4 regions of the Telluria sp. ZB4P36 genome follow, and region 4 is predicted to be linked to each of the others. Evidence: predicted binding sites of a transcription regulator. Region 4 holds the regulator's gene; each other region holds the start of a gene.
What was found. The regulator FNR, encoded in region 4, switches genes on or off when oxygen is low (the NO sensors DNR and NnrR bind a similar motif). The targets are predictions, from matches to a motif close to TTGATNNNNATCAA.
Positions count from the first base shown of each region.

Region 1: the regulator FNR is predicted to act here: its motif matches at 5,049-5,062, upstream of AC56LK_RS18115 (glycine-rich domain-containing protein).
Region 2: the regulator FNR is predicted to act here: its motif matches at 3,866-3,879, upstream of AC56LK_RS08455 (KamA family radical SAM protein).
Region 3: the regulator FNR is predicted to act here: its motif matches at 1,602-1,615, upstream of AC56LK_RS06295 (carbohydrate kinase).

Region 1 covers NZ_JCASIE010000014.1:133,595-140,759, forward strand. The annotation lists gene AC56LK_RS18090 (hypothetical protein) at 1-453, opposite strand, end outside; gene AC56LK_RS18095 (DnaJ domain-containing protein) at 487-777, opposite strand; gene AC56LK_RS18100 (hypothetical protein) at 886-1,029, opposite strand; gene AC56LK_RS18105 (glutamine--tRNA ligase/YqeY domain fusion protein) at 1,173-2,930, shown strand; gene AC56LK_RS18110 (sensor histidine kinase) at 3,173-4,993, shown strand; gene AC56LK_RS18115 (glycine-rich domain-containing protein) at 5,236-5,877, shown strand; gene AC56LK_RS18120 (hypothetical protein) at 5,931-6,197, opposite strand; gene AC56LK_RS18125 (hypothetical protein) at 6,447-6,674, opposite strand; gene AC56LK_RS18130 (SDR family oxidoreductase) at 6,671-7,165, opposite strand, start outside.
Region 2 covers NZ_JCASIE010000004.1:181,194-188,358, reverse strand. The annotation lists gene AC56LK_RS08470 (methyl-accepting chemotaxis protein) at 1-1,168, opposite strand, end outside; gene AC56LK_RS08465 (cache domain-containing protein) at 1,196-1,651, opposite strand; partial or broken gene AC56LK_RS08460 (acyltransferase family protein) at 1,852-3,825, shown strand; gene AC56LK_RS08455 (KamA family radical SAM protein) at 3,973-5,370, shown strand; gene AC56LK_RS08450 (MFS transporter) at 5,391-6,665, shown strand; gene AC56LK_RS08445 (PQQ-dependent sugar dehydrogenase) at 6,763-7,165, shown strand, end outside.
Region 3 covers NZ_JCASIE010000003.1:233,181-240,345, reverse strand. The annotation lists gene AC56LK_RS06300 (pseudouridine-5'-phosphate glycosidase) at 1-431, opposite strand, end outside; gene AC56LK_RS06295 (carbohydrate kinase) at 434-1,555, opposite strand; gene xapA (xanthosine phosphorylase) at 1,829-2,668, shown strand; gene AC56LK_RS06285 (phosphopentomutase) at 2,688-3,881, shown strand; gene deoC (deoxyribose-phosphate aldolase) at 3,878-4,834, shown strand; gene AC56LK_RS06275 (aldehyde dehydrogenase family protein) at 4,853-7,165, shown strand, end outside.
Region 4 covers NZ_JCASIE010000030.1:20,250-27,414, forward strand. The annotation lists gene AC56LK_RS23925 (DUF885 domain-containing protein) at 1-409, shown strand, start outside; gene AC56LK_RS23930 (serine hydrolase domain-containing protein) at 411-1,376, shown strand; gene AC56LK_RS23935 (VOC family protein) at 1,463-1,891, shown strand; gene AC56LK_RS23940 (metallophosphoesterase) at 1,938-2,771, shown strand; gene AC56LK_RS23945 (tetratricopeptide repeat protein) at 2,889-3,947, shown strand; gene AC56LK_RS23950 (AraC family transcriptional regulator) at 3,986-4,687, opposite strand; gene fnr (fumarate/nitrate reduction transcriptional regulator Fnr) at 4,725-5,477, opposite strand; gene AC56LK_RS23960 (hypothetical protein) at 5,573-7,165, opposite strand, start outside.

The DNA of each region.
Region 1 (7,165 bases), on a different contig from region 4:
GTCTTCCATGTCGTCGTCCTCGCCCTCGTCGCCTTCGGCCAGGCGGTCGAGCGAGCGGTCTTCGTCGTCCCAGCGGCCCTGGTTCTTGTACAGGAAGGCCGTGATGATGGCCTGGCGCGCCAGTTCCGGATAATTCGCGGTCATCGCCTCGTACATGGCGCGGCCTTCGTCACCGCTGCACTCGGCCATCGCGAACACGCGCGAAGGATCGCTGCCTTCGTAGTCGGCGGCCTCGCGCAGCAGGCCTTTCGGATCCTTGAACTTGATGCAATCAACGAGCGCGAAGGCCATCAGGTTGACGTCGTCCAGGCCCGATCCGCCGGCGTACTCGGACACCAGCGCGTTGACCATCATGTCGTAGTTCTTCCTGTTGGGCGGGTCGCCCAGCGTGCCCTCGATCTGTCCTTCCAGTTCGCGCGACTGGAACGAAAATTCGGGATGTACGTTTTTCATTGTGTGTCCTGTTGATTCAATGGTGGGCGCAGCTCAGTGCGGCAAATTCACGCCGTTCAGCGCGAACACCGAGCGCCACAGCTCGAAGGCTTCGGCCTCGGCGTCGAGCACGATGCGGTGGTTGACGCTCTGGTTGTATTCGGCGCGCCTGGCCGGATCCGACAGGATCTCGTAGGCCTTGGTGACGGCCTTGAAGCGCGCTTCGGCGCCCGGCGCCTGGTTGCGGTCCGGGTGGTAGCGCATCGCCAGCGAACGGTAGACCTTCTTGATCTCGTCGTCGCCGGCATTCGGGGCGACGCCGAGGATCGCGTATAAATTTTCCAAAGAGACTCTCCCGGCAAAGGCCGTAAAGCAAAGCCGCAAGACGGCCAATCCGAGATTATCCTATATAAAACGATAAGCTGGCGAGGCCGGTGCTTTTACGGGAACCGTTCAGCGGCGGTAAGGCTGGACGGGAGGCGGCGTGTGCGGACCCGCCTGCGGCGTGGCCAACTGAGGCGCCTGGGGCAGCGGCATGCCGGCCAGGGCCAGCAGCCAGGCGCGGACCAGGTCCGGATGGGTGGCGAGGGTTTTCATGGTTGAGCCTTGCGAAAGAACCGTATGGCCCCAGTATGTCTCCACCAAACGCTGCCTACCGTGCGCTCCACCACATACAGGGGCGGCTGCCCCCTGCATTACGGTAAAATGTGCGCAACTTACCTATACAGAACTCTTTTTCCATGAGCAACGAAAAGAATACGCCGGCCGCTGCGGGCAATCCCCCATCGTCCAATTTCCTGCGCGCCATTATCGAAAACGATCTGGCGGCCGGGACGCATGCGCGCGAAGGCATGCCGCCCGTCATCACCCGCTTCCCGCCGGAGCCGAACGGCTACCTGCACGTGGGCCATGCCAAGTCGATCTGCCTGAACTTCGGCCTGGCGCGCGACTACAACGGCCGCTGCCACCTGCGCTTCGACGATACCAATCCGGAGAAGGAAGACCAGGAATACGTCGACACCATCATGGATTCCGTGAAGTGGCTCGGCTTCACCTGGGAACAGGGCGACGGCCAGTATCTGCACTACGCCAGCGACTATTTCGACAAGCTGTACGAGATGGCGGAATACCTGATCCGCGAAGGCAAGGCCTACGTGGACAGCCAGAGCGCCGCCGACATGGCGAAGAACCGCGGCAACTTCGGCACGCCGGGCACCAACTCGCCCTTCCGTAACCGTCCGGTGGAAGAATCGCTGCAGATCTTCCGCGACATGAAAGCCGGCAAGTACAAGGACGGCGAGCACATCTTGCGCGCCAAGATGTCGGAAGACGCGATGGCCTCGCCGAACATGACCAACCGCGACCCGGCCCTGTACCGTATCCGCCATGCGCACCACCACCGCACGGGCGACGACTGGTGCATCTACCCGATGTACGACTACACGCACCCGATCTCGGATGCGCTGGAGTCGATCACCCATTCGATCTGCACCCTGGAATTCCAGGACCACCGCCCGATGTACGACTGGCTGGTGGAGACCCTGGCCGACGGCGGCTTCTTCCCGCGCCCGGTGCCGCGCCAGTACGAGATGGCGCGCCTGAACCTGACCTACGTCGTCACCTCCAAGCGCAAGCTGCGCCAGTTGGTGGACGAAGGCGTGGTGACCGGCTGGGACGACCCGCGCATGCCGACCATCGTCGGCCTGCGCCGCCGCGGCTATACGCCGGAATCGATCCAGCTGTTCTGCGAGCGCATCGGCGTCTCCAAGGCCGACGGCTGGATCGACATGAGCACGCTGGAAGGCGCACTGCGCGACGACCTGGATCCGAAGGCGCCGCGCGCCATCGCGGTGCTGCGTCCGCTGAAGCTGATCGTCGACAATTTCCCGGAAGGCGAATCGGTGGAATGCACCTCGCCGGTCCACCCGCATCATCCGCAACTAGGCGTGCGTACCTTCCCGTTCACGCGCGAACTGTGGATCGAGCAGGAAGACTTCATGGAAGTGCCGACCAAGGGCTACCACCGCTTCACGCCGCCGGTCGGCGACCAGCCGGGTGCGCGCGTGCGCCTGAAGTACGGCTACGTGGTCGAGTGCACCGGCTTCGACAAGGATGCGGACGGCAAGGTGACCGCGGTGCACGTGAAGTACTTCGAGGATTCGAAGTCTGGCACGCCGGGCGCGGACAACTACAAGGTCAAGGGCAACATCACCTGGGTCAGCGCGGCCACCGCGCTCGAGGCCGAGGTGCGCCTGTACGACCGCCTGTTCACGGAACCGCAGCCGGACGCCGGCGGCAAGGACTTCAAGGCCGCGCTCAACCCGAACGCGCTCGAGACCGTGACCGCCTACCTGGAGCCGGGCATGAAGGATGCAGTGGCCGACCAGCGCTTCCAGTTCGAGCGCCACGGTTACTTCGTGGCGGACCGCGTGGATTCGCAGACGGGCAAGCCGGTGTTCAACCGCGTGACGACGCTGAAGGACAGCTGGGGCAAGTAAGTTCTTCCCGCGCCATACTGCCGACGGGAGAGTCGGCGGTATGCGCGCTCCCTTCCCCGGCGAAACGTTTCCATTTCGTTCACTTTCGTTGCATATATGCCATACCTATCAGGCCTGATAGGTACTTCGTTCTGTGAACAAGCTTAGCGTATGAATGTTTGTCGCATTATAGCGACGCATTCACCTAGCAAGCGAGGTTACGGACTATGCTCCCCCGCCGCCACTCATCCCATCTGGTCGTGATGCCGACGACGATGCTGACCGGCGCCCTGCTGTCCGTGACGGTCGGCACCGTCCTCTACCTGGCCACCGCCAAGGCGATCGAGAGCGACGCCCAGACGCGGTTCCGCGGCATGGCGCGCACCGCCCAGTTCGCGATCGACGCCCGCATCAAGAGTTATTCCGACGTCCTGCGCGGCGCGGCCGGGCTGTTCCGCGCCAGTAACGAGGTCGGTCCCGAGGAATTCCGTCACTACGTCGAACAGCTCGACACGCCGCGCAACTTCCCTGGCATCGAAGTCATGAATTACGCCCGCAGCGTCGGCCCGGCTGAACTGCAGGCAGTGGACGCGGACGTGCGGCGCCGGCTGCGCCAGTACGGCATGCCGGAGCCTGCCAGGGAACTGCGTCCCCTGCCCGGCCGCGACAGCTACACGATTCTCGTCTACATGGAACCGGCCACCCCGCAAACGCTCGACAAGCTCGGCCTCGATCTGGAAGCGCGCAGCTACATCCGCCGCACGGCGGCCCAGTCGCGGGACTACAATACCATCGCCGCTTCGGGCTTCCGCGTCAGAATACTGCCCGGCCCCATTCAGAACGTGCTCGCGATGCGCTTGCCGGCGTACCGGGGCGGCATGCCGATCGACACCGTCGCCCAGCGCCGCGCCGCCTATCTCGGCTCCGTCGGCATCGGTTTCGGCGTCAACAAGATGGTCAACGGCGTACTCGAGGGTTTCCCGGTCGGTGGGGTGCGCCTGGTCCTCACCGACCTCAACGATGTGCCTCAGGAACCGGGCGAGAACCGGATCAGCGCGGTCCTGTACGACAGCCATGCGGCGGCAAACCTGCCGCCGCCCGTGTCCGACGACGCCGAACTGCTGAAGGCCAGCCTGCCGATCGAATTCAACCAGCGCCAGTGGCGCGCCGATTTCAGTGTCGCCAAGTCCGCGCTGTACACGCGCTTCGACCTCTACTACCCCTGGATGGCCGCCCTCGCCGGCTCGCTCAGCACGGCCCTGCTGTATGCGCTGTTCCAGACCATGGCCTCCTCGCGCCGCAGCGCCCTGCGGATGGCCGAGGACATGACGCGCGAGCTGCGCGCGAGCCAGGGCAAGCTGCAGGCTACCAACGAGAAGCTGCGCCAGCTCGCGGCGCACGCGGAACAGATCAAGGAAGCCGAACGCAAGCGCATCGCGCGCGAGATCCACGACGAGCTCGCGCAAAACCTGCTGGCGCTGAAGATCGAGGCCGAGTTCCTCGCCAACCGCACCCGCGACAAACACGGCCGTCTGCACGAACGCGCCAGCGCGACGGTGCGTCAGATCGACCTGACCATCCGCAGCGTGCGCCAGATCATCAACGACCTGCGGCCGAACGTGCTCGACCTCGGCCTGAATGCGGCGGTCGACTGGCAGGTGAGCGACTTCGCGCGCCGCACCGGCATCGCGTGCGAGCTGGTCGAGGACGAAACCGAATACCACATCGACGATCAGTCCGCCACCGCCCTGTTCCGCATCCTGCAGGAGTCACTCAACAACGTGGCGCGGCATGCACGTGCGAGCAAGGTACGGATCGACCTGCACCGGCACGCGGACATGCTGACCATGACGATCCGCGACAACGGCATCGGCATGCAGCCGGGCAGCCGCAACCGCAACGGTTCCTTCGGCCTGGTCGGCATCGAGGAGCGCATCAACATCCTCGGCGGCAGCTTTTCGATCAGCAGCGGCCCGGACACCGGCACTACCATCGTCGTCACCATTCCCGTGGGCGGATATCTGCCCGGGGCAACCGCTTTCCGTGCACACGACAGCGATGTCGTGTTGCCGGCCATCGCCTGACACATGCAGCGGATGTGCCGCCATGTTGTCTCGTTTCAGCACAGCTGTTTCTCGGTTGACAGAACTCAACATTAAGCCTGACCGGCGGCAGGACAATAGCTATCACTGCCACCGGTCAAGACGCAGTTCTTGGCTTCCGATAAAAGCGCCACATTCTTTAAGGAGGAGTCTCTGACGTACCGCTTCAACACTAGGGATTAAAAGAATGCCTTAACAAACAGTTCAATAAAAAGGTGATAACTATGTCGACTAACGAATTCGCAGCCTTCGCAGCACTCGATCTCGCTCCGATCAAAATGAAACTGATGCATGTGGAATCCGGTGAGGGCTGGTCCGCGTTACGGGCCGATGCAGTGGAAACGGAATACCGCCGCTTCCTCTTCCTGATGAAGAAATACCCCGACGCGCAGGCCTCGCCGACCGTCGACGTCGACACCTTCTGGCACTATCACATCCTCGACACGATGAAGTACGCGCAGGACTGCGAAGCCGTGTTCGGTTACTTCCTGCACCACTATCCGTACGTCGGCATCGGCGCCAATGCGAGCGACGGCGACCACGCTGCCGGAGGCGAGCGCATGCGCGAAATCTACGAAGCGGAATTCGGCGCCTGGTCTGCCGCGAACGCAGCGAATGCATTCTGTTCCTCGCCGGGCAAGCCGGGCGAAACCGCCGGCGCCACGTTCGCCTTCTGCTCCTCGCCGGGCAAGCCGCGCGAAACCGCCGGCGCCGCGTTCGCCTTCTGCTCTTCGCCGGGCAAGCCGCGCGAAGCCGTCAATGCCGCGTACGCCTTCTGCTCCTCGCCCGGCAAGCCGTCGCAAGCGCAGTCTGATGCCGTCGAATATTGCGCCGCTCCGGGCAAGGCGCTGTCGCACGCAGCCTGACTTTTCTCCCTCAACGGCCGGTATGGCGACAGGCCATACCGGCCGTTTTTCATTCAGCAGGCCAGCGCGTGGCCATGCTGCGGCCTGACCATCAGCTCGCGCAGTTCACGGATGCTGAACTCGCTCTCCTCATGCATGCGCAGCAGCAGCGTGGCGCCGATCGGCAGCGTATTGTGGCGAATCTTGCTGATTACCGGCGGCGCGACTTCGAGCACGCGCGACAACGCGGCGTCGTTCTTCAGGCGGAGCCTGGCGATGATGGCGTCGAGGACGCGGTTCGGGTCGTACTCCGCGCCGGGCGGAAGGCGTCTGATGGGCATGTGCTTCTTTCAGGATTGTTAGTTATTTGCCACTTTCCGTGGTCTTTAGGGAATTATTTGCATACCGGGCCGCAAAGGCATCATTCGTATGGCTTTTTTACCAACGGACGAAATGATACACACTCGACTTGATGTTTGCACAAGGCGCTGTCATTTTTGAAGGCAGGGACGCACGAAGGCCTCCGGCAAGGCCGGAAGCCTTCGAAGGTCTGAGGGAAATGCCGCCCCGGCTGCAGGGCGGCGGAAGGATTACTTCTTTTTCGCGGGAGCGGCCTTGGCCAGCCCGCTGGCCTGGTACAGGGTGCGCGCGTCGGTATGCGCCCGTTCGACGGTGCGCATCTCGGGATTGTCGTCGTGGGCGACGAAATATTCCTTGTCCTGCGCGGCGACGACGATCTTGATGGCGGCGGCGTCCTTGACGCCGTATTTTTCGACGATGAGCGTGGTCACTTCGTCGAGGTATTCTTCATAGGTCATGCTGGCCTCTCGTTCTGGGTGCCCGATTGTACCTGCGCCAGCGCCGCCGCGACATCCGGATAACGCAGCCGCACGCGCAGTTCGCCCTTGAGCCGCGTATTGTCCAGGCGGCGCGATTCGGACATGAAGGACAGCAGGGTCGGCGTGACCACTGCCTGCAGCTCGGCGCGCGGCAGGCGCGGCGGGCGCGCCAGCCCGAACGCGTCGGCCACGGCGTCGAAATAGTCGCCCATCTTCATGCGCGTATCGTCCACCGCGTGCAGCACCCGGCCGCCGCCGGCGGCGCGGAACAAGGCCAGCGCCACGATGCGCGCCAGGTCGTCGGCGTGGATGTGGTTGGTGTACACGTCGTCTTCCGGCCGCAGGGCCGGCGTGCCCTGCTCCAGCCGCTTGATCGGCAGGCGGCCGGCGGCATAGATGCCCGGCACGCGCAGGATCGCCAGGCGCGCGCCGCCTGCCAGCGCCCAGGCGCGCAGCACCCGCTCGGCATC
Region 2 (7,165 bases), on a different contig from region 4:
CCTGCTCGCCGGCGCGCGCCGCTTCCACCGCGGCGTTCAGAGCCAGCAGGTTGGTCTGGAACGAGATGCCGTCGATCACGCCGGTGATCTCGACGATCTTGCGCGAGCTGGCCTGGATCGATTCCATCGTCGCCACCGCGCGGCCGACCGCCTGGCCGCCGTTCGAGGCCAGCTGCTGCGCCTCGGCCGCGAGGTTGGAGGCGAGGCGCGCGTTCTTGGCGTTTTCCTTGACTGCCGTGGTCAGTTCTTCCATGGTGCTGGCGGTCTGTTCGAGCGAACCGGCCTGCAGCTCGGTGCGGGTCGACAGGTCCAGGTTGCCGCTGGCGATCTCTTTCGAGGCGGTGTCGATCGAGCGCACCGAGTTCAATATGCTGCGCAGGGCGCCGTCCAGGCGCGTGATGCTGTGGTCGAGCGCGCGCGAGGTGTCGGCGATTTCGTCGCGGCCGCCGCCCGGCGTGCCGGAGGCGCGCAGGCGGCCGTCGGCCAGGTCGTTCACCACGGTGGCGATCGAGCGGATGTCGGCCAGCATGGCGCGCCGCACCAGCATCGTCACCACCAGCGACAGGGTGATCGACAGCAGCACCAGGCCGGCCATGGTGAGGCCGAGCGAGCGGAATTCGGCCTTGGCGGCGGCGTGCGCTTCCACGCTCAGCTTCTTTTCCAGCGCCGCCAGCTTCTGCAGCCCGGCGTCGAGCGCCACGAACTGTTTTTCGGCCTTCTGCATCGAGTTGGTGGCGATCGACTGGTCGACCTGGGCCAGCTCGATGGTCTCGCCGACCATCTTGCGGTAGCTCGCCAGCGCCGCCAGCGAGTTCTCGATCGGTGCGCGCTCGGATGGCTCGGCCAGTTTCGCCAGCTCGCCCAGCCTGGTCGCGATCGACGCGTGCTTCTTGTGGATGTCGGCGGTGAGGGCGGCCAGGCGGCTCTGGGCGAAACTGCCGTTCACCCAGGCCAGCAGCTGGTAGATGTTGGCATGGGCAAAGCGCGCTTCGCCCGCCACGTCGGCCACGGCCTGCAGGCGCGCGGCGCGCACCTGCACCATGTGCTCGAGCGAGGCGTTCTGGCGCACCATGCCGTAATAGGCGGCGGCCGACAGCATCGTCAGCAGCACCAGCACCAGGCCCGGGGCAAGCAGCAGTTTCGGGCCGATCCGTAGTTTGTTCAGCATGCTTGGCTCCGGGCGTGGACGAACAGCTTATTTCTTGTAGATGCCGACTTCGAGCACCACATCGTCGACCCGCTGGATGAAGGTCGTCTTCGGCTCGATCTTGCCGCTGGTCGGGTTCTTGTACTGGTAGTCGACCCAGCCCTTGCCCTTGGCGGCGGCCAGTTCGATGATCTCGCGGCGGTATTTCTTGCCGTTCGCGTCAGGCACGTCGGTCAGGTCCTTGCCGACGATCGAGGGGTTGTAGGGGTGGGCCAGCACGATGCCGGTCTTCAGGTCGCGAATGTCCATGTACAGCTCGCCCTGGACGTATTCCGCATCCTTCGCATTAATCTTCTTCATCATTTCATCCTTGCCCTTGGCCTTGACCAGGGCAACACCGCGCTCGACCATCGCGATGGCGTCTTTCTCGGTCGGGCCACTGGCGAGGACGGGGGCGGCGGCGATGGCCAGGCACAGGGCGGCGGTAGATGCGAACAGTTTCATTGTTGACTCCTCGAGTGGAATTTTTGGGACCAATATTGCTAAAGTGCATTGGCAAATGTACCGGGGTGGAAATGGCGGGGATTGCGGTGGCGCAATTGCATTGCGCAGCAAGGGTGGAAAGCGGTGTTGGATTTAAGGTAGAAAAGTTGTTTTAATGAAATTAGCTCATGTAGAATCTGCGGTTTTGTTGGTGGGTTGGCATGAAGCTAGAGAAACAGATTCCCTTCGAGGATAGGCAGGCGCCGGCGCCGCCGCCTGCTGCCCACCTGGCCTACCGCCGCGACATCGACGGCCTGCGCGCCGTCGCCGTGCTGTCGGTGCTGCTGTTCCACGCCTTCCCATCGGTGCTGCGGGGCGGTTTCATCGGCGTCGATATCTTCTTCGTCATCTCCGGCTTCCTGATCTCGAGCATCCTGCTGCGCGAGCTGGAGCAGGGCAGCTTCAGCTTCGCCGGCTTCTACGCGCGCCGCGTGCGGCGCATCTTCCCTGCCCTGGTGCTGGTGCTGGGGTCTTGCCTGGCCTTCGGCTGGCTGGCCCTGTTCCCGGACGAGTACCAGCAGCTCGGCAAGCACGTGGTCGGCGGCGCCGGCTTCGCCGCCAACTTCTTCTATTGGGCCCAGGTCGGCTACTTCGACACCGCGGCCGACACCAAGCCGCTGCTGCACTTGTGGTCGCTCGGCATCGAGGAACAGTTCTACATCCTGTGGCCCGCGGTCCTGCTGCTGGGCTGGCGGCTGCGCGCCAACCTGCTCGCGCTGGCGGCACTGCTGGCGCTGGCCTCGTTCGCGCTCAACGTCGGCGGCGTCGCCCACTACGCCAGCGCCACCTTCTATTCTCCGGCCAGCCGCGCCTGGGAACTGCTGCTGGGCGCCGGCCTGGCCTGCCTGCATGCGCGCCCGGCCGGCAGGTCCATGGGGCTGCCGCGCTTCGCGCCCAACCTGCTTGCCTGGCTAGGTGTCGCCCTGCTGGCCGCCGGGCTGGCGCTGATCACGCGCAAGGACCAGTTCCCCGGCTGGTTCGCGCTGTTGCCCGCGCTCGGTGCGCTGCTGCTCATCGGCGCCGGACCGCAGGCCTGGTTCAACCGGGTCGTGCTGTCGAACCGTCTTATGGTCTGGATCGGCCTGATCAGCTACCCGCTCTACCTGTGGCATTGGCCGCTGCTGTCCTTCGCCCAGATCATCGAGTCGCGCGAGCCGGCGCCGGCCATCCGCGCGGGTGCGCTGTTGCTGGCGCTCCTGCTGGCCTGGCTCACCTGGCGGGTGGTGGAGCGCCCGCTGCGCGGCGGGCCCGGCGCCCGACGCGGCAAGGTTGCGGCGCTGTGCGTGCTGATGGCCGCCTGCGCCGCCACCGGCGGATATATCTACCTGAACGAAGGCCTGCCGGGCCGCAAGCCGGTGCAGGACAACCTGGCCAACCAGAAAGCGCTGGTGGTGGTCGAGGACAAGGCCAATTCCGAGGCCTGCAAGAAGCGCTACGGCTTCGATTCGTCCTACGAATACTGCCTGCTGGCCGACGTGGCGAAGGATCCGACCGTGGTGCTGCTGGGCGACAGCCACGCCTACCACGTGGTCGCCGGCCTGACGACCTATTACAGCGGCGTCGGCGACAACCTCCTGATGCTGGGTACCCGCCATCCCTACTGGGGCCTCGACCCCCAGGGCGACCCCTACCAGCAGGCCACGCAACCGATGCTGGAACTGGCCCTCGGCATGCCCTCGGTGAAGACCGTGGTGTTCTCGACCCACCTGCGCTTCGGCACCGGTCCCGAGCACCGCGTCCCGGTGGATGCGGCGCGCGAGACCTTCCGCCGCTTCACCGCCGCCGGCAAGCGCGTGATCTTCATGAACGACGTGCCGAACATCGGCTTCGATCCGCGTTCGTGCATCAAGCGCGCCGGGGTCGCGTCATCGGCCACCCGCGTGCCCTGCGCGATCACGCGCGCCGAATGGGAACAGCAGGTCAGCCAGCACCGCGAGGTCCTGCGCGGCTTCGCCCGGGAATTCCCGCAGATCGCCTGATTCGATTCGTCCAGCACGCTGTGCGACGACAGCAGCTGCCGCGCCATGATCGACGGACGCCTGATGTACCGCGACGCCAACCACCTGAGCTACGACGGCGACCTGCGGGTCGGACGGCACTTCGCCGAATGGATGCGCCGGCGCGGGTCGAAATAATGCTCCTCTTGTTCTAACCCCCACCGTAGGAACTGTCTGATTGATTGACGGCAATCCGGGCTAATTTCCGCAACGTAAGATGAATTCTTGTCGGCAACGTTTTACCCATGCCGGATATTTCATCCCCTCGTTTCCTGGAGAACTCCCGTGATCACGACCGAATCGACTCCCTCCAAGTTCAAGCCCTATACCCGGCAGACGATCCACCTGGCGCGCCAGTGGCAATGGCTGACGCCGGAGCTGCAGGAAGCGGTGCAGGTGGTGTCCCATGTGCTGCCGTTCCGCGTGAACGCCTACGTGCTGGAGGAGCTGATCGACTGGGACAAGGTGCCGGACGATCCGATCTTCCGGCTCACCTTCCCGCACCGCGACATGCTGCCTTCGAACGAGTACGAGCAGCTGCGCGAACTGGTGCTGTACAAGAAGGACGAGGCGGCCATTGCGAAGCTGGTGCACGGCATCCGCATGCGCATGAACCCGCACCCGGCCGGCCAGATGACGCACAACGTCCCGCGCGTGAACGACGCTCCGCTCAAGGGCTTGCAGCACAAGTACAAGGAAACCGTGCTGTTCTTCCCGAGCTCGGGCCAGACCTGCCACGCCTACTGCACCTTTTGCTTCCGCTGGCCGCAGTTCGTGGGCATGGACGACATGAAGTTCGACGCCCGCGAAAGCAGCGAGCTGGTGGCCTACCTCGAGACCCATCCCGGCGTCACCGACGTCCTGATCACCGGCGGCGACCCGATGATCATGAATACCCGTTCGCTGGCCGAGTTCCTCGAGCCGCTGCTGGAGCCGAACCTGGCCCACATCCAGAACATCCGCATCGGCACCAAGTCGGTGGCCTACTGGCCGCAGCGCTATGTGTCGGACAAGGACAGCGACGATTTGCTGCGCCTGTTCGAGAAGGTGGTCAGGTCGGGGAAGAACCTGGCCATCATGGGCCACTACAACCACGCGGTGGAGCTGCGCGCGCCCGTAGCCCAGCAGGCGGTCAAGCGCATCGTCGGCACCGGCGCCACGCTGCGCATGCAGGGCCCGCTGATCCGCCACATCAACGAAGACCCGAAGAGCTGGGCCGAACTGTGGACCACCGGCGTGCGCCTGGGCGCCATCCCGTACTACATGTTCGTCGAGCGCGACACCGGACCGCGCGACTACTTCGCGCTGCCGCTGGCGCGCGCCCACCAGATCTTCCAGGAAGCCTATTCGATGGTGTCGGGCCTGTCGCGCACCGTGCGCGGTCCCTCGATGAGCGCCTTCCCGGGCAAGGTGGTGATCGACGGCGTGGTCACGATCAACGGCGAGAAGCTGTTCGCGCTGCAGTTCCTGCAGGCGCGCAATCCGGAGTGGGTGCGCCGTCCCTTCTTCGCCAAGTACGATGCCGACGCCACCTGGCTCGACCACCTCAAGCCCGCCTTCGGGCGCGACAAGTTCTTCTTCGAGCAGGAGAGCGGCGGCCCGCTGCGCGGCCCCGGCGGGCGCGTCATCCCCCTGGTGCCGGCGGGGCAGTTGCGCGGCAACACGGCCCAGGACGCGGCCTGAGACCTGGTCGAGGCCCGGCCATGCAGGAACAGACCAGCACGCCACGCCTGTCCGGCGTGGCGGTTTTTTTCTACGTGTTCCTGCCGTTCGCGCTGGGACACTACCTGTCGACGCTGCTGCGCAACGTGAACGCGGTGCTGGCCCCCGACCTGGTGGGCGCACTCGCGCTCACCCCGGCCGAGCTGGGACTGCTCACCAGCGCCTTCTTCTTCGCCTTCGCCCTGGTCCAGCTGCCGGTCGGCATCGCGCTCGACCGCTGGGGGCCGCGCAAGGTGCAGCTGGCGATGATGCTGGTCGGCGCCATCGGCGCGCTGCTGTTCTCGCGCGGCAGCGGCTTCGGACAGCTGATGGCGGCGCGCGCCATCATGGGACTGGGCCTGGGCGGCTGCTTCATGGCGGCGGTCAAGGCGGTCTCCACCTGGATCACCCCAAGCAAGCTGCCCTCGGTGCACGGCTACCTGATCGCGGTAGGGGGGCTGGGAGCGGCCACCGCCACCATGCCGGTGCGCCTGGTGCTCGAGTACACCGACTGGCGCGGCCTGTTCCTCATGCTGGCCGCGCTCACCATCTGCTCCGGTCTCCTGATCGCGCTCCTGTACCCGCGCGACACGACCGCGCCGCCCAGGCGCGGGCCGTTCGGCGAGGCCTTGCGCCAGGTGTTCCGGGCGCCGGTGTTCCGCACCACCGCCTCGCTGGTCCTGATCCCGCATGCGGTGTTCTTCGGCATCCAGGGCCTGTGGATCGGGCGCTGGCTGTCTGACGTGGCGCGCTTTCCCGACGACGCCGTCGCCTACCTGCTGTACATGGGAATGGCCGCCGTGATCTTCGGCGCCATCGCGGTGGGCATGATCACCGAATGGGCCGGGCGGCGCGGCATCGCCCCGCTCGACGTCGCCGCCGCCGGCATCGCCGTCTTCCTGCTGGTGCAGTCCGCCTTCGTGGTCAGCTACAAGCCGAGCTTCCAGCTGCTGTCGGTGCTGTTCACCCTGGTCGGCACCATCACCGGGATCGAGTACGCCATCATCGCGCAATCGATGCCGCGCGAGCTGACCGGGCGCGCGGCGACCTGCCTGAACCTGTTGATCTTCATCGGCGCCTTCGTGGTGCAGGCCGGCTTCGGGATGATGATCGGCCTGTGGCCGCTCGACGATGCGGGACAGGTCCCGGCCATGGCCTACCGCGCCGCCTTCGCGATGCTGGTGCTGGTGCAACTGCCGGGCCTGGCCGGCTTCGTGCGGCGGCGCCGGCGGAAAGCGGCGCCGGTGGCCGACGAGGTGCAGGCGCTGCCTACCTGAGGCTCGGTTTTCTCTGCGGTAACGGACGGCGTACTATTGCCAGATTGGCTAGTATGCCGGCAAAACGGGCGCCGTCCGTACCTACCGAGAGAACACCATGCGCCACCACACCCTGCTCCGCCTGTCGGCGGGGGCCACGCTCCTGCTGCTCGCTGCCTGCGCCGAAAAATCCACTTTGGCTCCCGGCGCCGACGTCGGTCCGCAGCCGACCCTGGTGGCGCCGAAGAAGTCCATCTTCCCGACCGTGGACATCGCCCCGGCCAAGGGCTGGCCGCAGGGCGGCAAGCCGGTCGCGGCGGCCGGACTGGCGGTGAATGCCATGGCTTCCGGCCTCGACCATCCACGCTGGCTCCACGTGCTGCCCAACGGCGACGTGCTGGTCGCCGAGAGCAATGCGCCGGAGCGCCCTGACGACAAGAAAGGCATCCGGGGCTACGTCATGGGCAAGGTGATGGCGAAGGCCGGCGCCGGTGTGCCGAGCGCGAACCGCATCACGCTGC
Region 3 (7,165 bases), on a different contig from region 4:
TGCAGGTCGGCCGAGATGTCGAAGCTGGTCTCGGCGCCGCGGTGCACGCCGCCGATGCCGCCGGTGACGAAGACCTCGATGCCGGCCAGCCGGGCGCAGATCATGGTCGCGGCCACGGTGGTGGCGCCCAGGCGCTTTTGCGACAGCACGTAGGCCAGGTCGCGCCGGCTGACCTTCATCGCGCTAGGGGAGGAACCGAGCAGCTCGAGCTGGTCGTCGGACAGGCCGATACAGATCTTGCCGCCGATGATGGCGATGGTGGCCGGCACGGCGCCGGCGTCGCGGATGAGCTGTTCGACGTCACGCGCGGTCTGCACGTTCTGCGGGTAGGGCATGCCGTGCGAAATGATGGTCGATTCGAGCGCGACGACGGGTTTGCCGGCAGCGCGCGCGGCCGCCACTTCGGGCGAGAACAGGAGGAAGGATTGCATGCTCAGTCCAATACGGTATCAAGAGGGGTGCCACGAACTGGGAAATCCAGATGGGCTGGTTCGAGCGCCGGGCAGACGGTCTGCTTGCACTCGATGGTCATGGCGGACAATTGCAGGCCGCGGCGGCAGGCCAGGCCGAGATCGGTCTCGCCGCTGTGCAGCGACCAGCACACGGCGGCGGCAAAGGCGTCACCCGCGCCGGTGACGTCGACGACGTTGACCGCCGGCGCATCCAGGCGCATCACGCCGCCGGGCGAGGTGTACATGACGCCGCAGGCGCCGCGCGTGACGATCAGGTCCTGCACGCCCCGGCGCTGCAGTTCGAGGCAGGCCGCGCCGATGGCGGCGTCGCCGTCCAGCGGGCGGCCGACGCGGGTCGCCAGCTCGCCTTCGTTCAAGATCAGGAGACGCAGGCCGGACAGGTTCTCGGGCAGGCGCGCCATCTTCGGCTCGGACACGGCCACCAGCACCAGCGCAAGGCCATCGCGCGCCGTGTCGGCGAGCAGGGCGGCGATGCTGTCGAGCGGAAGATTCAGGTCGGCGACCACCAGCGCGGCGCTGGCGCGCTGCTGCCGGCGCGTCGCCAGGAAGGCCGGGCTCAGGCTGTCGTTGAGGGCCATGTCGGCCAGCGCCACCACCATTTCGCCGTCCTGGTCGAGCACCGCGGTATAGGTGCCGCTGCTGACGCCGTCCAGGCGCAGGGCGCCGCGGGTGTCGATGCCGGCGTCTTCGGCGTGGGCCAGCAGGGCACGGCCCGAGGCGTCGTTGCCGACCGCCGTGATCAGTGCCACCGGCACCCCCAGGCGCGCCAGGTTCTCGGCGATATTGCGGGCCACGCCGCCGAAGGATTCGTCCTGGGTGGCCGGATTCGAGGTGCCGAGCGCGAGTTTCCTGATGCTGCGCAGCTTGCGGTCGAGGTTGGAAGCGCCGATGCACAGGACCGGGCGCTGGTCCGGCAGCACGTAGGCGCGCCCCAGGATGCGGCGTTCGCGCACCAGGGTGGCGATGTAGTTGGCCACGGCCGAGCGCGACAGCCCCAGCTGGGTCGCAAGGTCCTGCTGCGAAATGAAGGGATTCGCGCGGATCAGCTCGTACAACTGTTCTTTCTTGGGCAGCTCGGTCACGGTCTTCGGTGGTTTAAACAATTGTTCATCGATACTAGACAAATGTTTGACAAGTGTCAAAGCATATCGGTGCATGCCAACAATACACCCTTCGATTTATTTTTTAAACCAATAAATCGATAAGAAAAATGGTATTTGCCATACATATTGGCCCTCATGCATAGTTATAATATTCCGGCTGATATGTGCCTCTCGCTTACTTTTCAGTAGCAACTCTTTGCGATTCGGTGCCAGCCTCCTCACATCTCCCCGACTCCGCACACAAGGACCACCATGTTCAGCAACACCCCATTTGAAGCAGCAGAAGTCATCAAGGCCCGCAAACCCGGTTTCGCGCCGCGCGCCGCACTGATCCTGGGCTCGGGCCTGGGCGTGCTGGCCGAGCAGATGCTTGACGCGGTCTCGATCAGCTATGCCGACCTGCCGGGCTTCCCGATCAGCACCGTGCACGGCCACGCGGGCGAACTGGTGCTGGGCACCCTGGCCGGCGTGCCGGTGGTGTGCATGAAGGGCCGCGGCCACTTCTACGAAGGCTATGGCGCAGCCGTGATGACCTCCGCCGTGCGCACCTTCAAGCTGATCGGCTGCGAGATGCTGCTGGTGACCAATGCCGCCGGCTCGCTGCGTCCCGAAGTGGACGCAGGCAGCGTCGTGGTCCTGAGCGACCACATCAACCTGCTGCCGGGCAGCCCGATGGCCGGCCCGAACGACGAACGCTTCGGCCCGCGCTTCTTCAGCATGGCCAATGCCTACGACGCCGAGCTGCGCGCCATGATCAAGGAAACCGCGGCAAGCAAGGGCATCACCCTGAACGAAGGCGTCTACCTGGCCTGCCCGGGCCCGAACTTCGAAACCGCCGCCGAAATCCGTGCCTTCAAGGCGCTCGGCGCCGACGTGGTCGGCATGTCGGTGGTGCCGGAAGTGATCTCGGCACGCCACTGCGGCCTGAAAGTGGCCGGCATCTCGGCCATCACCAACCTGGCCGAGGGCCTGACCCCGTTCCCGCTGTCGCACGAGCAGACCCTGAAGTACGCCGCGGTCGCGGCCAAGGACCTGGTCACCCTGATCCATTCCTTCATCGAGCGCCTCGGTTCCACCCCGCGCGCCGCTTAATTCATTCCAGCGAGATTCCATGTCACGCGCATTCATCCTCCTGCTTGACTCGTTCGGCCTGGGCGCCTTGCCCGACGCCGACAAGTACGGCGACGCAGGCGCCAACACCTTCGGCCACATCGCCGCATGGGCAGCGAAAGAGGGCAAGCCGATGGCGCTGCCCAACCTTGAGCGCCTCGGCCTGGCGGCCGCCGCGCACAAGGCCAGCGGCGAGTGGGCCGCGGGCTTCGGCCGGCGCGAGGGCTTCACCGGCGCCTGGGGCGTCGCGCGCGAGCAGTCGACCGGCAAGGACACGCAGAGCGGCCACTGGGAAATCGCCGGCGTGCCGGTGCTGTTCGACTGGGGCTACTTCCCGAAGACCGTGCCGTCCTTCCCGAAAGAGCTGACCGACAAGCTGCAAGAGCTGACGGGCGTGCCGGGCTGGCTGGGCAACTGCCACGCCTCCGGCACCACCATCATCGACGAGCTGGGCGACGAGCACGTCGCCAGCGGCAAGCCGATCCTGTACACCTCGGCCGACTCGGTGCTGCAGATCGCCGCCCACGAAGAGCACTTCGGCCTCGAGCGCCTGTACGAGGTCTGCGAAGCGGCGTATGAACTGGTCAAGCCCTACAACATCGGCCGTGTGATCGCGCGTCCCTTCCTGGGCGAGAACGGCAAGTACAAGCGCACCTCCAATCGCCACGACTACGCCGTGCCGCCGACCGCGCCGACCCTGCTCGACCACGTCAAGGACGCGGGCGGCGAAGTCATCGCACTGGGCAAGATCAGCGACATCTTCGCGGCCCAGGGCGTGACCCAGCTGATCAAGGGTGTCGACAACATGGCCCTGTTCGACCGCCTGGTCGAAGTGGCCGACACCGCACCTTCGAGGTCGCTCACTTTCGTGAACTTCGTCGACTTCGACATGCACTTCGGCCACCGCCGCGACGTCGCCGGCTATGCGAACGCGCTGCACGAGCTGGACGCGCGCCTCCCGGAATTCATGGACAAGCTGCAGGATGGCGACCTGGTCGTCATCACCGCCGACCACGGCTGCGACCCGACCGCGCCGGGCTCGGACCACACCCGCGAGCACATCCCGATGATCTTCTTCGGCCCGACGGTCGCGCCGCAAGAACTGCCGATCGCAAACACCTTCTCGGACATCGGCGCAACCCTTGCCAAGCACCTTGGCGTCAAACCACTTTCGAACGGAACCGCACTGCTATGACCCAGCCCCTGGATTTCAAACGTAATACCGCCGTCGGCCTCGACCTCGGCCTGGTCAAGCACGTCAAGGTGAACCGCAACGCGGCCGACCGCCGCGCCGCCAGCCTGGCCAACCGCCGCACCGTCAAGAAGGAATACCAGGCCGCCTGGCTGATCCGCGCCGTCGAGTGCATGGACCTGACCACCCTGGGTGGCGACGACACCCCGGGCCGCGTCGAGCGCCTGTGCATGAAGGCGATGCGCCCGCTGCGCGCCGACCTGATGCAGGCCCTGGGCCTGGAATCGCTCACCACCGGCGCCGTCTGCGTGTACCACGAGATGATCGGGCCGGCCGTCAAGATCCTGCAGGGCCGCCTGCCGATCGCCGCGGTGTCGACCGCCTTCCCGGCCGGCCTGTCGAGCCTCGAGACCAAGCTGCGCGAGATCGAACTGTCGGTGGCCGCCGGCGCGACCGAGATCGACATCGTGATCACCCGCCAGCACGTCTTGACCGGCAACTGGCAAGCCCTGTACGACGAGATGCTGGCCTACCGCCAGGCCTGCGGCGAAGCGCACGTGAAGGCGATCCTCGCCACCGGCGACATCGTCACCCTGGACAACGTGGCCAAGGCCTCGATGGTCTGCATGATGGCCGGCGCCGACTTCATCAAGACCTCGACCGGCAAGGAAGGCGTCAACGCCACCATCCCGGTCTCGCTGGTGATGACCCGCGCGATCCGCGACTACTACGAGCAGACCGGTTTCCAGGTCGGCTACAAGCCGGCTGGCGGTGTGAGCACCGCCAAGGCCGCGCTGCAGTACCTGACCGTGATGAAGGAAGAACTCGGGAACGACTGGCTGCAGCCGCACCTGTTCCGCATCGGTGCATCGAGCCTGATGACCGACATCGAACGCCAGCTCGAACACTACGTGACCGGCAACTACTCGGCCGCCCATCGCCACGCGCAACCATAAAACAGCATCGGATTCGTCATGCCAACTATTAAAGAGATTCTTCAGACTATGGATTACGGCCCCGCACCAGAAAGCACCAAGGAAGCAAATGCGTGGCTGGACCAGCATGGACGCCGTTTTGGCCTGTTCATCGACGGCGCGTGGACCGAAGCGGCGACTACTTTCGCCACCAGCAACCCGGCCGACGCCAATGAGCTGGCCCAGGTGACGCAAGCCACCGCGGACGACGTGGAACGCGCCGTGCAGGCCGCGCGCCGCGCGCAGCCGGGCTGGGTGGCCCTGGGCGGCCATGGCCGCGCGCGCGTCATGTACGCGCTGGCGCGCCTGCTGCAGAAGCACTCGCGCCTGTTCGCAGTGCTCGAGACCCTGGACAACGGCAAGACCATCCGCGAAACCCGCGATGCCGACCTGCCGCTGGCCGCGCGCCACTTCTACCACCATGCCGGCTGGGCCCAGCTGCAGTCGGAAGAATTCGCCGACTACCGCGCCGTGGGCGTGGTCGGCCAGATCGTGCCGTGGAATTTCCCGCTGCTGATGTTGGCATGGAAGATTGCCCCGGCCCTGGCCGCCGGTAACGCCATCGTGTTCAAGCCGGCCGAGTTCACGCCGCTGACCGCCTTGCTGTTCGCCGAGATCTGCCAGCAGGCCGGCGTGCCGGCGGGCGTGGTCAACATCGTCACCGGCGACGGCGCCGTGGGCGAAGCCATCGTCAACCACCCTGGCATCGACAAGCTGGCCTTCACCGGTTCGACCGAAGTCGGCCGCATCATCCGCAAGGCCACCGCCGGCACCGGCAAGAAGCTGTCGCTGGAACTGGGCGGCAAGTCGCCCTTCATCGTGTTCGACGATGCTGACCTGGATGCAGCCGTGGAAGGCCTGGTCGATTCGATCTGGTTCAACCAGGGCCAGGTCTGCTGCGCCGGTTCGCGCCTGCTGGTGCAGGAATCGGTCTACGACCGCTTCATCGCGAAAGTCAAAGCGCGGATGCAGAACCTGCGCGTCGGCTCGCCGCTGGATAAATCGAACGACATCGGCGCGCTGGTCGACCCGATCCAGCAGCAGCGCATCCACGCGCTGGTGGAATCGGCACGCACCGAGGGCTGCGAAGTGTGGCAGCCGGCCTGCGAAGCGCCGACAGCCGGCTCATGGTACCTGCCGACCCTGATCCTAGGGGCCTCGACCTCGGCCGCCGTCGCGCAAGCCGAAATCTTCGGCCCGGTGCTGGTGGCGATGAGCTTCCGCACCCCGAGCGAAGCCGTGCAGCTGGCGAACAACACCGTCTACGGCCTGGCCGCCTGCGTGTGGTCGGAATCGATCTCGCTGGCACTGGACGTGGCGCCGCAGATCAAGGCCGGCGTGGTGTGGATCAATACCGCCAACCAGTTCGACGCGGCCTGCGGCTTCGGCGGCTACAAGGAGTCGGGCTTCGGCCGCGAAGGCGGCAAGGAGGGCATGTACGAGTACCTGATCCCGCTGTCTGAAGACGCACGTCCGGCCGCGCCGGTCGTCGCTCGCATTTCGTCCGACCTGGGCCGCGTCAGGCCGTCGGAAGAGGGCAGCCCGTTTGCTGTCGACCGCACCGCCAAGCTGTACATCGGCGGCAAGCAGGCACGCCCGGACGGCGCCTACAGCCGCGCGATCAACGGCGCCAACGGCGCCTTCCTGGCCGACGTCGGCGAGGGCAACCGCAAGGACATCCGCAATGCCGTGGAAGCGGCGCACAAGGCCGCCGGCTGGTCGAAAGCCACCGCGCACAACCGCGCGCAAGTGCTGTATTACATGGCCGAGAACCTGGCGATCCGCGCCGACGAATTCGCCCAGCGCATCGCCGCGCAGACCGGTTCGAAGGACGCCGCGCGTGAAGTGCAGGCCTCGATCGAGCGCCTGTTCTACTGGGCCGCATGGTGCGACAAGTACGACGGCCAGGCCCACCAGCCGCCGATGCACGGCATCACCGTGGCGCTGAACGAGCCGGTCGGCGTGATCGGCATCATCTGCCCGAACGAGAACCCGCTGCTGGGCTTCATCTCGCTGGTCGCTCCGGCGCTCGCCCTGGGCAACCGCGTGGTGGCGGTGCCGTCGGAGGCGCATCCGCTCTCAAGCACCGACCTGTACCAGGTGCTGGATACCTCGGACCTGCCGGGCGGCGCGCTGAACATCGTGACCGGCTCCGCGTCGGAACTGGCGCGCACGCTGGCCTCGCACTCGGACGTGGACGCCGTGTGGCGCCACGACGGTTCGCTCGAGGGCTGCGCGGAAGTCGAGCGCCTGTCGGCCGAGTCGCTCAAGCGTACCTGGGTCGGCGGCGCCAAGGGCCGTGACTGGTTCGAT
Region 4 (7,165 bases):
CCACGCGGAAGGCTGGGCGCTCTACACCGAACGCCTGGCGGTGGAGCAGGGCTGGTACGAAGGCGACGTGCCCGGCCTGCTCGGCGCCCTCGGTTCGGAACTGTTCCGCGCGCGCCGCCTGGTGGTCGACACAGGCCTGCACTCGAAGGGCTGGACCCGCCAGCAGGCGATCGACTACGGCATCGGCGCCCAGGAAGTCGAGCGCTACGTCGCCTGGCCGGGCCAGGCCAACGCCTACATGATCGGCATGCTGCGCATCATCGACCTGCGCGAGAAGGCGAAGAAGGAATTGGGAGAGAAGTTCTCGCTGCCGGGCTTCCACGACCTGGTGCTGGGCGCCGGCTCGGTGCCGCTCGACGTGCTGGGCGAGCTGGTGGACGGCTGGATCGCGAAGCAGAAGAAGGCTTGACGTGGAGCGCAGGGCCGGCGCAATGAAGCTGTCGGCGCTGCTGGCGATGGCTTGCCTGTCGATCCCGGCGTCCGCCGCCTTGCCTGCGCCACAGGCGGCGGCCCTTACCCGGCAGCTGCAGGCCATCGTCGACGATCCCGCCATCCCGCTGCCCGGCCTGGCAGCGGTGGCGATCCGCGCGGGCGAGATCGTCTACAGCCGCCAGTTCGGCGTCAAGCGCATGGCGTCCGCCACAGCGCCGGCACAGCCGATGGATGCGGACACGATGTTCCGCGTCGCCTCGGTGTCGAAATTCGTGACGACGCTCGGCACGATGAAGCTGGTGGAGCAGGGCAGGCTGGCACTGGACCTCGATGTCAGCGATTACCTCGGCTACCGCCTGCGCAATCCGCATTTCCCGGACCAGCCGATCACCCTGCGCATGCTGCTGACGCACACCTCGTCCTTGCGCGACGAGGGCGGCTTCAAGTTCGACCCGGCGGTCGACCTGGGGGAGGGAAGCTATTTTGACTACGTCAACTTCAACTCGGGCATCATCGCCACCATCATGGAGCGCGTGGGCCGCGAGCGCTTCGACCGCCTGATGCGGCGCCTGGTGTTCGATCCGATGGGCCTGAAGGGCGGCTTCTACCTGGCCGGCTTCGCGCCGGCGAAGCTCGCCGATGCGGCCACCCTCTACCGCCGCCGCGAGAAGGACGGCGACGAACGCTGGGATCCGAAAGGCCCCTGGATCGCGCAGTCGGACGATTTCGCAGTGCAGGCGCCCCTTGCGCCGCCGGGCCTGGACTGCTACGTGGCCGGCACCAACGGCACCCTGTTCGGCCCGCAGGGCAGCCTGCGCATCTCCGCCGGCGGCGACAGCGACAATCCCGAGCTGCACCCCGGACGCTTCTCGTCCAAGGCGCGCTTCCAGGAGCGCATCACCGAAGCATTGTATCGGGGCGCCATCGTGACGCCGAAGGAGTGATGCCGATGCCGTTGCCAAGGCCGCCCGCCGGCCCTACACTAGCGGGATCAGCCGGTACTCATGATCGTCTTCTTCAGGAGCACAGCATGGAAACTCAGGAACTCTTCCGCGGACGCCTCATCGACCACATCCAGCTGGTGGTGCGCGACTTGCCTGCTTCCCGCAGGTTCTACACCGCCGTGTTCGAGGTGCTGGGCATCCCCCTCGGCGGCTCGGGCGACAATTATTTCTGGGCCGACGAGCTGTTCATCTCCAGCCGCGACAGCGAGGCGGCGCAAGGGGTGCTCACCGGGCGCCACCACCTGGCCTTCCAGGCGCGCGACCGCAAGATGGTGAATGCCTTCTACTTCGCGGCGCTGGCCGCCGGCGGCAGGGACAACGGCCGTCCCGGCGAGCGCGCCTACCACCCGGGCTACTACGGCGCCTTCGTGCTCGACCCGGACGGCAACAACATCGAAGCGGTCTACCACGGCGAGGCGAAGCAGAGCGCGCCCTACGTGCGCGTCACGTTCTAGCGCCGCCGGCGCAGGCTGGAGCGGAAAGCCGCTATACTGCGCGACCATGCGCATCCAGCTTTTCTCCGACCTGCACCTCGAACGTTATGCGGGCTTTGTCCCGCAGATCCGCGACGATACCGACATCGTCATCCTGGCTGGCGACATCGGCTCCTACCAGTCCGGCTCGCGCCTGACGGACGACGACTTCGGGCTGGAGCGGTTTTCGCCGCTGCGGCCGGGTGCGGGCAGCGCCCGGGTGCTGTACATCCCCGGCAACCACGAATTCGACGGTCTCGAGTTCGACGAGGCCTATGCGCGCCTGCAGGGCACCTGCGCGCGCCTCGGCATCGAATGGCTGGACCGCGAAACCCTGGTCATCGGGCAGCTGCGCTTCATCGGCACCACCCTGTGGAGCGACTTCGACGCGCTGGCCGTGCAGGAACAGGACCTGAGCAAGCAGCTGCAGCGGCGCGAGAAGGCCTTCCGCGCCGCCAATTACTACCTGTCGAAGAACACCACCCTGAAGAACGGCGAGAAGGTGCTGGCCGAGGGCATCCGCGCCATGTCGCTGGAGTGCCAGGACTGGCTGCGTGGCGCGCTGGCGCTTCCGTTCGAGGGCCGCACGGTGGTGGTGACGCACTTCGCGCCCAGCCTGCAGAGCGCCGACCCGCGCTACGGCCTCACCCCCGGCACCGCGGGATTCTGCAATGCGCTCGACGCGCTGTTCCCGCAGGCCGATGTCTGGATCCACGGGCACCTGCACTGCGCGAACGATTACCTTGTCAGCGGCGTCGATGCGGACAGGTCCTGGTCCTGCCGCGTGGTGGCCAATCCGCTCGGTTACCTCAGCAAGGGCGAACAGGAAGCCTTCCGCCCGGACCTCGTCATCGACATCTAGATCGCCGGGAGCACCTGGCGCTACCGCCGGCAGCGCATGCTGCGCCATCCGCGATGGTGCTTTCAACAAGCCCGCCAAGCCGGCATGATGCGCTCGTCCTGTTACCACGAGCCCCTCATGCCGACGATCCCGCTTCCCGCATCCGCTTCACGATGGTTCTCGCGCCGCTTGCTGGCGCTCATGCTGCTGGCCCTCGCGCCTGGCCAGGCGCAGCCTGCCGGGATCGCCACCGCCGTCACGACGCCGAGGAACTGCAGCCCTTCGCTTGCGGTATGCGCGGCAGTGGCGGGCTGGAAGGCCCTCCAGATGTGGCGTCCTCGCAAAATTTGGGCGTTGATAAGGAACGCATCAATCATTCAGGGCCGGCTGGCGATGACACGAGCACGGTCAAGCCATGTATTGTGGCGTCATTTGATACACTTTAGCTTAGGGGTTGCGATACATATCATGCACATTGCCAAAAGACTTCTTTCGCTTGTCAGCGTTGTCTTCGTCTGCGCATCACCGGCCAACGCCGCCGACACATCGCCTGCGGCGATGGTCAAACAACTTACCGTGCTCGCTGGGACCGGTAACGCGGAGGTCAAGTACCACCTCGGGATGTTCCACAATAATGGCATTGGAACTCCCCAGGACAATAAGACAGCATTCCGCTACTTTTCCGAGGCGGCGGAATCCGGGAATTTACTTGCTTCGTACAAGCTGGGTTGCTACTTCGCCGGACAGTTCCCTGGCGTTGTGCCATTGGATGAACAGTCCGCATTGAAGTACAAGCTTCGCGCTGCAGAAGGCGGCTATGACATCGCCCAGCACGATGTTGCCATTTACTTTGGCAAGAAGGGGGACCTCAACACCGCTTTAATGTGGTGGGAAAAGGCGTCTCGCCAAGCGTTCATGCCATCAACAGCATACCTGGCAAATTATTTTTCGAGCGTTGGTTCGAAGGACAAGGTGAAAGGACTCGCTCTCATGCTCCTCCTTGGCGAACAGCTCCCCAACACTCCCAAGGAACTCGCGAACCGATTGGCGGCCGTACAGGCCGGGCTATCTGAGGACGAAAAACTGCAGGCCGAGCGCATTCGGGCTTCCTGGTTCACCGGACCAACACCACTGAGCACTGCCGCGCGTACCAGTGTCGCCGGGTTACCGGCATTGATCAGCTCCTTCAAGCACTAAGTCCCTCTATGTAACTCGCGTAACCGCGCGGACAATTGCTATCGCGTTTGCGCGCGCCGATAGGCGGCCGGCGTCGTATCCATGGCCCGGCGCATGGCCCGCGTCAGGGCGCTCTGCTCCGAGAACCCGGCGGCCAGCGCGATCTCGGCCACCGGCCGTTCGGTAGCGGCCAGCCACTCGCAGGCGCGCCGCAGCCGGCAGGCCAGCAGCCAGTCATGGGGCGTGCTGTCGTGTTCGAGGCGGAACAGGGCATGCAGGCGGCTGGTAGGCCCACCGTGCGCGCCATGCTGTCGGTGTTCCAGGGCAGGCCGGGTTCGACCTCGATGCGGGCGAGCAGGCCGGCTGCGCTGTTCCCAGCGTGAGGGTGTCGAGCAGCAGCGGCGTCCAGCCCTGCAGCACCGATGGGGCGGGCGGCTGGGTGGCGGCCAGGATGCCCATGAATTCGACCAGCTTGCGGGCGGGGGGCCGATGGCGGTGAAGGGGCGCTCCAGCAGCCGCTGCCACGGTCCCTGTTCGAAGCTGGCCGCGCCCACGTCGAGGATCAGGGACTGGTTGGCGACCGGGCTGCACTGCGAATGCCAGGAACCGGGCGCCACCAGCGCGGCGTGCAGCGGATCGAGCCGTCCCTGGCGTCCTTCGATCTCGAGCGCGACTTCGCCGCAGACGGGCAGTACCAGCTGGGCATAGGCATGGCGGTCCCGGAAGCGGGTCTCGCCATCGCTGCGCAAATGGAGGTCCACATGCGCATCGCGCAGGGGCGCGGCCATCGCGGCTGAACTAGCCCATCGGGCTGCAGACGTCGGTGCCGGCCGCCAGCGCCTTGAGCTTGACCGGGTCGAGCAGGGTAAGGTCGCGCTTGTCGACCTGCAGCCAGCCCTGCTTCTTGAAGCGCGACAGCAGGCGGCTGACGCTTTCGATGGTCAGGCCGAGGTAGTTGCCGATATCTTCGCGCGACATGCGCAGCTGAAAACCGTTCGGCGAATAGCCGCGTGCGGCATAGCGCGCCGACAGGTTGACCAGGAAGACCGCGAAGCGCTGCTCCGCCCGCATATTGCCGAGCAGCAGCATGACGTTCTGCTCGCGCGTGATTTCCTGGCTCATGATGCGGTGGAAGTGGCGCAGCAGGGCAGGCACCTGGCCGAACAGCTCTTCCAGCCGGGTGAAGGGGATCTCGCAGACCTCGCTGTCCTCGAGCGCCACGGCATCGCAGTGGTGGGTGCCGCTGATCGCGTCCATGCCCAGCAGTTCGCCGGCCATCTGGAAGCCGGTGATCTGGGTTTCGCCGGCCGCGTTCACCTGGTAGGTCTTGAAATGCCCGAAGCGCACCGCGTACAGGTTGCGGAAGGGCTCGCCCATGGCGTACAGGCGCTCGTCGCGCGCGAGGCGGCGGCGGCGGCCGATGATCTGGTCGAGGCGGTTGATGTCGGCATCCTCGAGCCCCATCGGCAGGCACAGCTGGTGCATGCTGCAGGCGCCGCAGCTGGTCTTGAGGGCCTGGATGCTGACCGGCGCTTCGCCCGGAAGCGACATGGGTTGGTTCATGGCGAAAAAAAACCGAAATGCTGACGCAGCCATTATAGACGGCCGGTCTGCATCCCGGTTTCATTTTCCCGAGGGCAGGTCGGTTACAGGTGATGCCGGTGTTCCGCCTTCATCCTGTAATACTCTTCCCGGCCCCTGGCGCGCACGGTCGCGGCGATCTCGGCCGCCTCCAGCGCCGCCTGGTTCACCGTCGCGAAGGCGTCGGCATCCCCCTTGAGCGCGTCGACGGTCTGCTGCGACTGCGCCGTCCCGGCCAGGGCCAGCCCGAAGGTCGCGGCCACGGCCAGCTCGGCCGCCAGGGTGTCGAGGGTCGGCGCCACCACGCCCCGAACCTTGGCCGCCTCGGCCGCTTCTTCGGATGCCTGGGACGCCGCCAGCGCGCGCGCCAGGCCCATGTCGCCTGCGACCCGCATCAGGAAGTCGAGCGCGGCCTGGCTGCCGCTGCGGTTGGCCAGGTCGCCCAGGCGGAGCAGGGCGGTATTCCGTGCATTGAACACCGCCCGGCCGGTGCGCGGCCCCTGCACGAAGTCGATCAGGGGCTGGACCGCGATCTCGCTGCCGATATAGCCGAGGGTGGCCACGATCTGGGTCAGGAACTCGTCGTGTTGCCCGGGCTCCTGCACCAGCCAGTCGAGCAGCAGGCGGGCATCCTGCTCGCCGTATTGCGAGGCCAGCTCCCAGGGCACGCCCTCGACCCAGTGGCGGGACACGAAGTCGCGCACGTCGGCCGGCGCCTGCAGGCCGCCCGCACCGCAGGAGCAGCCGCCGGCCGGCATCACATTGCCGGTGATGGTGAGCGGGCCTGCCAAGTATGCCGTCGACTCCGCCGCATTGACCACGTTGTGGTCGGTGCCGACGGACGGGTACATGACGGCGCGCGGGTCGTCGGTGCGGTGGCCGAGGCCGCAGTTGTGGCCGTATTCATGCACCCAGATCAGGCCTTCCTGGCTGGCGGTGAAGCGCACCGCGGCCACGTTGACCGAGGCGCTGCCGACCGGGGCGCAGCCGATGATGCTGTCGCCGGGGCCGCCGCACCAGCGGATCGCCTGCACGACCTTGATCCCGGTGCCCGCGCTCAGCAGCGCCGTCAGGTCGGCCGCCGTCTGGATGGTGCCGGGAACGGTCGCCGGCAGCACCCGGACCTCGCCGTTGCGCACGAAACGGACCGGGGTCGCGACGTCCGGGCCGGTGTCGTCGTTCTGGAGGATGGTGCCCATGTCGGCCAGGATCCGGTCGGCGTCGGCCTCGCTCAGGGCCACGCTGCTGTGGCGGTGCACCGTGACCGAGACCGTGCGCAGGTCCGGGGGCGTCACGGGCGGGTTGACGATCAGGTAATCGACGTAGAGCGAGATGTCCGAGCTCCACTCGATGTTGATCCAGACGTCGACGCCGTTCCAGCGCGGGGCCACGTTGTGCACCGTGTAGCGCGCCGCACCGATGAACTTGCCGGCAGGCGGTCCGCCCGGTACGCCTTCGCCGATCGCCACGAACACCCTCGAGCCGGGCTGGATGGCGTTCCAGTTCAGCCGCAACAGCCATTCGCCGCGCCGCGCGCCCCAGTCGTGCCGGTAGGTGAAGCCGTCCCCCTGGAGCACCGGCTGCACGGTGGCTTGCGCGACCCGGGCCTCGGCTTCGGCCCAGGGGCCGCGAATGTCCGAGGAACCGGCAGGCTGGTC